DNA from 3 places in the Paenibacillus sp. FSL W7-1332 genome. Region 1 is predicted to be linked to each of the others. Evidence: riboswitches for the same ligand, from Rfam matches in the RefSeq annotation. Region 1 holds a riboswitch; each other region holds the start of a gene.
What was found. A riboswitch is a leader RNA that binds a small molecule or an ion and turns the genes downstream of it on or off. The one in region 1 is predicted to bind cyclic di-GMP.
Positions count from the first base shown of each region.

Region 2: it holds a riboswitch for cyclic di-GMP, as region 1 does, so the genes downstream of both, MKX98_RS25375 (hypothetical protein) here and MKX98_RS33570 (S-layer homology domain-containing protein) in region 1, are expected to answer to the same signal.
Region 3: it holds a riboswitch for cyclic di-GMP, as region 1 does, so the genes downstream of both, MKX98_RS25485 (transglutaminase-like domain-containing protein) here and MKX98_RS33570 (S-layer homology domain-containing protein) in region 1, are expected to answer to the same signal.

Region 1 covers NZ_CP150209.1:7,407,965-7,410,233, forward strand. Annotated here, with positions in the region: gene MKX98_RS33570 (S-layer homology domain-containing protein) at 1-1,107, opposite strand, end outside; cyclic di-GMP riboswitch class I at 1,342-1,429, opposite strand; gene MKX98_RS33575 (CehA/McbA family metallohydrolase) at 2,026-2,269, opposite strand, start outside.
Region 2 covers NZ_CP150209.1:5,629,936-5,632,204, reverse strand. Annotated here, with positions in the region: gene MKX98_RS25380 (YitT family protein) at 1-263, shown strand, start outside; cyclic di-GMP riboswitch class I at 409-503, shown strand; cyclic di-GMP riboswitch class I at 709-803, shown strand; gene MKX98_RS25375 (hypothetical protein) at 965-1,273, shown strand; gene MKX98_RS25370 (LuxR C-terminal-related transcriptional regulator) at 1,361-1,693, shown strand; cyclic di-GMP riboswitch class I at 1,822-1,910, shown strand; partial or broken gene MKX98_RS25365 (class I SAM-dependent methyltransferase) at 2,114-2,269, shown strand, end outside.
Region 3 covers NZ_CP150209.1:5,654,491-5,656,759, reverse strand. Annotated here, with positions in the region: gene MKX98_RS25490 (ABC transporter permease subunit) at 1-707, opposite strand, end outside; cyclic di-GMP riboswitch class I at 979-1,065, shown strand; cyclic di-GMP riboswitch class I at 1,123-1,211, shown strand; gene MKX98_RS25485 (transglutaminase-like domain-containing protein) at 1,225-2,025, shown strand; gene MKX98_RS25480 (collagen binding domain-containing protein) at 2,217-2,269, shown strand, end outside.

The sequences.
Region 1 (2,269 bases):
ACCGCTCAATGTCGGATTCGTCCCTGTTTTCTCGCCATTGGTACTTGGTTGGCTTAATTCGTTCTTAAATGATTTCCATACCAAATCATTATTGCCTACACCATAACTTGCAAGAAGATGACCGTTATCGGAAAAAAGGTTCTCCAACCCCGTCAAACCGGCTCCGGCTGCCACTCCAAACTTACTTCCCACAGTCATGCGATTATGGGCTGTAATACCTGCTTCTCCGGTAAAATTATTGTCTAGAGCAAGGAACATATTGCCTAGCAAAACAAGGTTTCGCTCAGTTTGTGGGCTCGATCCTGTATTCCCCGAGATGTGTGCTGTACCGGAAAGAACGAATCGATTATCGTTGCTCGACGAGAGCTCAACCCCTCCGCCCCTATTGTCAGTGATTTTACCTCCGGTCATAATGAACTCTGCATTTTTAACAATTAAGACCGCACTCGAGCCTGAAGTCGTATGTTTATTACTTGTGATTTCTCCACCTTTCATTTCTATAACCGCTCTAGTTGTGCCTTTACCTTCGAAATAGATTGCGCTCCCTCCAAAATCGGAAGGACTGTTACGTAAAATAGCACCCTCTTCAATGATCAGTCTCCCCCCATAGACATTCATAATTCTGCCTTGGAAAGTACCTCCACCGAAGCTGGCGTCAATGATAATATTTCTTAGTGTAAGCTGGCCCTGCTCAAGATGAATAAGGGTGTCTCTATCTCCTCCCGGCTCACCGCTTGCAGCACCCTTTGCCGAGCCGCGCTGAATGACAGCGGCATTTACTGCATTAGGGTCTGTCGAAATCGTAACACTCTTGTTTTGGTGAAGATGAAGATACTTCTTGTCAGCATTGATTGACAAATCGATATTGTTCAGGACATATATCGTTCCCCCGTCAGGAACCTCTTGATAGGCTTTGTACAAAGTAGCATAAGGATTATTTTGGGATCCATCACCTGTGGTATCATCGCCTCCGCTAGATACATAAACTTCCGAAGAAGCAGCATAAATGACTGGCATTCCTGAGCTTACCCCAAGGCCCGTGAAGACAAGGGTAAAAATCAGAAACATAACTCCAATTTTCCGCAAATTAATGTTGTTGCTTAGCATTTAGATCCATTCCTTTCTTGGTGTGAAGTTTTCCATTTTCACCGTAGTGACGGCCCATTTCCACCTCTTTTTCACTACTTTTTCAACTGCTATGTCAGGGTCTTAAGAGCTGCGTATTCGACTCAGAAAAACCGATAGACTTACGGCTATTTCACAGCACTCGACTCCTTCAATAGAATAACTAAAAACCTCCATCCAAAAAGCAAATGCCAATAGACGGAGGTTTCCATCGTATTCGGCAACTGGCTGGCATAGGTCAATAGCACCATTAGCCCCTATAGCTTTGCGTCCCCGCTTTTCAACAGGTTTGCTCTTATCGTACGAGCTTTATATGTAATACTTGGTAGAAAAACTACTTAAATTTTGATTCTTTTTTCATAAAAATACAAGGTGCTCAGGTCTTATGTTTGTTGTATTTTATCAAATTATGTCTAATATAGTGCTTTGGTAGCTTCTTTTGACATTATATGTGGCAAATCTGAACATATCCTGAATAATAAGCTTGTTATAGATAGAGTCTTAAGTATGCAAAAAGTCTCTTCACCTGGGGGTTCTCTACCATCGCGAATTGTATCATTCACTTCTATACAAAAACTATACAAGCCAGGGACTTGAAAGATGAATACTAACAAAACAAAGTTGTAATGCCAGTAGATTACCCTTTTCAGTGATATAAAAGGGTTTGCTATTCCGATAAAATTTCTTTAAATGTCAACTGCTGTTTTGATCCTGCGCTTCATAACGAGGTCTATCAGCGAAAAAATACGAAGTTGGAACCGGAACCAGACATATAAAGAAAATGAGCCCGGCATAATTACCGGACTCATTTCATTAAACTGCCCAATACCTGGGGTTCCTTTAATCGGGTCTTTTATTTACCTTTCCCGGCATAATAAATGTCGTTCCGCTTAAGCAGTCTCATAGCTTCACCGCCATAAATGTTAGGAAGGTGGTCGTGATCCACCGCTCCCCCGTTCCGACAAAGACCGAAGATGTGAACGGAAGCGCGGCTTCTGCATCCACGCCTTGGGTGACCCCCTCCATATCGATTTGCTTCTGAGTCAAGGTTAGCTCATAGAATGAAGTCAAGCCCTCATACTCTGCCGTGATGAGTACGGTTCCTTCCGACTTCGCCGTCACTACACCGCTAGCGCTGATCTCC
Region 2 (2,269 bases), 1.8 Mb from region 1:
TCGCCATCCTCATAAAGCAGAGGGTATCGAATGGGGGAATCGGTTATGTTGCCTTAGCCATTTATAAGTATAAAAGAATCAACCCGGGCACCTCATTGTTCTGGATGAATGGAATCATATTCGCTTTCGCTGCCTATGTGATCGATTGGAAAATTATTATCCTTGCAGTTGTATGCCAGTGGATATCGACCCGGATCATTAACTGGATTCACCAGTTCCCTCCCCCGAAATCGGTCTATCAACCCGCTTGGCGCAAAAAGTGATTCTGTATACGTGTAAGAGTGATTTACAAATCTAACAAAAATATGGGAATTTGGGTCGTACGACCTATATTAAATGAAAAACAATGTAAGTTATAGTTTGAATAAGTCATAACATGTTTGGATATTCGACAAATTCATACTCTTCGTACGACAATAGCAAACCCGCTGAAAAGCGGCGACGCAAAGCTACAGGGGCTAATGTGGATCTGCTTAAGACCGTGATGCCAGCCAGCTGCCGAATACGACGGAAGCCTCCGTCTCTTCTTACTAGTTTTTCCACCTATGTCTTTAAGCTGATGGAGGCTATTTGTGTTGTTTATTAAATTTTATGAAAGGGGGACCTGTACTAGTCTTAACAGTCTTATCTACCTGAAAAGGGACTTTAAATATATTGAAAGGCAGGTGAATCGTAGATATAATTTTCGGCACACAATCGAATCGTTTCGTACGATAATAGCAAACCCACTGAAAAGTGGCGACGCAAAGCTATAGGGGCTAATGCGGATCTGCCTAAGACCGCGATGCCAGCCAGTTGCCGAATACGACGGAAGCCTCCGTCCTATTTTGCTATGGTTATCTTAATGGATGGTGGTTTTTTATTGTTTATTTTCGCTTATAAGCTACCGAATTCAGAAGCGGAGATGACTAGAAGATCGATTTCATTATTAATCACTTATTCTTAAAAGGAAGAAGGGAAAATAATGGGCCGTAGAACACTGCTGGAAGCAAACGATCATTTTCCTAATATCCTCAGTATGTCTGAAATAAAAGGAAGGTTGATTGAACGGAAAGAAATTTTATATTTGCTGCAAGAGGAAACCAGGAATATGAACGATTTGCTGTCCATACCTTATTTATTTGTTATAACAGATACGGATGGTGCCGTTATCGATTATTGCGGCACGGATTTGTTAAAAGGATATTTTGAAAGAAATAATATAAAAAAAGGCACATCATTTGCGATGAAAACCGCAGGGGTCAATGCCATTTCTTTATCGATGGAAAATTAATCGGTTTCTGTCGTAATTGGTACCCGGCACACCAACCAATTGTTTGCCGAGCTGTCATGTGTATGTACGCCAATTCGAATAAAAAATGTGATTATAGGCTACCTTGGCCTGAGTTTTCATTATTTACACGAGGTTACATTTGCCATACCACTCATTGAACACCTGGCTAAAAATATTGAAGAAAAACTGCCTCAAAAGGACCCCATTCTACAAAAAGAGCTGACTTATTCTCACTTTGACCAATATGAATTAACAAATCGTGAGAAAGAGATAGCTTATGGATGGCTGGAAAATAAAAACGTACCTGAAATTGCGGGCATTTATGGGATTAGTCAAAGCACGGTCCGTACTTTTATTAAAAAGATATACGCAAAGACGAGCGTTAATCATAAAGGAGCATTCCTTAGGAAATTTACTTAAAATTTAAATTAAAATACATAAGTATAAACTACCCAATTTTGGGTATTTTTTTTGTTTAAGTCGAATTTTATACTTTAAAGTAAGTTGTCGTTGAAGGATTAATGAACATTTTGACAATTTCATACTTCGTACGACAATAGCAAACCCATCGAAAGGTGGCGACGTAAAGCTACGGGGACTAAGGTGGATATAAACACTATGCCAGCCAGTTGCCGAATACGACGGGACCCCAGTCTATTTAATCATGGCGGGGGGTTTTTGTGTTTTGAGTGATATTGCTAAAGGTGGTGAAAAAATATAAAAATGTCTAATTGTAGTCTTCAGAAGATTAGAGGCAAACTATCTCACCAAATATCGTCAGCAACCTATTCTACATATTTATGCCTGTAGGGATGTCTTCTTGGGAGGAAAATCTAGAGTATGGACAAAACTAACAAAAAACATTTACTTGATGATGTTGAGACGAAGATTAATCAAGGTCTTTTCTCTGAAGCATTTAATGCCCTTTATCATGGATTAGACAGCATACGCAGACATTCTTCAAAAAAAGATTGGAAGCAGTTTATTGCCCAATAT
Region 3 (2,269 bases), 1.8 Mb from region 1:
ATCATGACGATCACCAGCTTGAGCATGGGCAATGTTATGAATCTCGTCTGCTGCCAAATCGAAGCGCCATCAATAACAGCTGCTTCATAATAGGTGCTGTCGATGCTTGTGATGGTTGCCAAATAAATGACCATACCATAGCCCAGGCCCTTCCAGACATTTAAGAGAATCAAGAAGAATGGCCAATATTGCGGCTCCATATACCAGTTAATAGGATCGCTGCCCATACTGACGAGCATTTGATTGACAATTCCTTTGTCGAAGCTTAAGAATGCCCAGCCTACCGCAGATACGACCACCCAGGATAGGAAATAGGGGAGGAACATCATCGTCTGATAGACTTTGCTGGCTTTGCGGCTGTGGAGGAGGCCGATCATGATCGCGAATAGGACGGGCAGAACGATCCCCAGCACAATAAACACAATGTTGTATCCGATCGTGTTTCGAATGATGATCCAGGCGTCATTCGACTTGAATAGGAACTCGAAGTTTTTGAGGCCGATCCAAGGACTGTTAAACACATTGCTCAAAAATCCGCCGCTAATCCTGAAATTTTTAAAGGCGATAATGATCCCGAACATCGGCAAGAAACTAAACAGGATGTACCAAATCGTGGTCGGCAGCGCCAAGAGGGTTAGCTCCGTATCCTGCTTGTGCCAGCGTATTCGTAAGCGCTTTCGTTTTTTGGGTTCGGCTTGTGAGCTCATGTCTGTCACTCCTTACGGTGTTATCTCGCTTGTCGTGCACTTGTTAGTTTTATTGTATAAGAGGAAGATTCGATGCTTCCAGATAACAAACTTGATACTATAGTCAACAAACGTTAGATTCGAAAGATTTATTGCTCTATTGTTCGGTTAATTAACAAGAGCCAAACGTTCAAGGTTAGACGCTCTGTGGGACCTAAGACAATATTCCAAATTTTAATTTTTTTATTGATAGAAATGGATATATTTGATATGATGTATTCACAAAAGCTACTCACGATAACGGCAAACTTGTCGAAAGGCAAGGACGCAAAGCTACAGGGTCTTCTTGACGAAACGTCAATGACAGCCAGCTACCGAACGAAGACGCTTTTTTTGTTTTTTTGGACAAACATCCACTGAATCCTGTGAAACTCTAATACGATAATGGCAAACTTGTCGAAAGACTAGGACGCAAAGCTACAGGGCCTTCTTGACGAAATGTCAAATGGCAGCCTGGCCACCGAAGGGGAGTTACAGCATGCGCAACGCAATGTTCGCGATAATTGGACTTTTTGCGTTACTGATATGGGCTCCGGTTGTACAAGCTGCACCATCTGAAGATTGGCTGGGCTTGGAGGAACTGGATCGTGGAGCAATCGTCATTCGATATGACGTGAAAGCAGGCACCAAAACGAAGCTCATGATCGGAAAAGGTCAGGATCAATATACATATGGGCTTTCGAGGGCAAAGCAGCAGGAAGTTTTTCCACTGCAGATGGGCAACGGGAACTACAAGATTTCCGTGCTGGAACAAGTCAGCGGCAGCAAATACAAGATCGTACAGGAAGCGGCAGTTAAACTTCAACTGACGAACAGCAGCCAAGTGTTTTTGAACTCTGTACAAAATGTCGATTGGAGCGAAGAGGGCAAGGCTGCTCAGCTTGCGAAAAAGCTAACCCGCACTGCTCACTCCGACAAGGAAAAAGTACAGGCTGTCTACGAATATATCGTCGGTACGGTTCGGTACGACAACGCTCTGGCATCCAGCAAGCTGACGGATTACCTTCCCGATAGCAACCGCACGATCGCTGGACAAAAGGGAATGTGCTACGATTACGCCTCCCTGTTCGCTTCCATGCTCCGAAGCCTCGATATTCCGGCAAAGCTTGTCATGGGAACCTCGGAATACGTCGATGTCTACCACGCCTGGAATGAAGTATATTTGAACGGGCAGTGGGTAACCATTGACACAACCGTCGATGCAAGCTGGAAAAGCAAAGGAGCCGGATACAAAATGATTAAAGATGCCTCCAGCTATTCAGCATCCAAATACTACTAATTAATGCGTAACAATAAAATTAAGCTTTGGACGATTATGTCCAAGGCTTATTTCGCTTGTATAGAAATTGTATAGTTTTGGCCGATATAATGCAGGAAGCCCGCTGGGTTCTGAAGGAAAATACAGACACCAATGAATCGTGCGCCCGTAACAGGTCTTGAAGATGATGGCTCGTGAAGTCCATTATTGGCATGCATTTTGATAGAAGCATGGGACGAATCAGCGCACGAAAAAGTAAGATCGG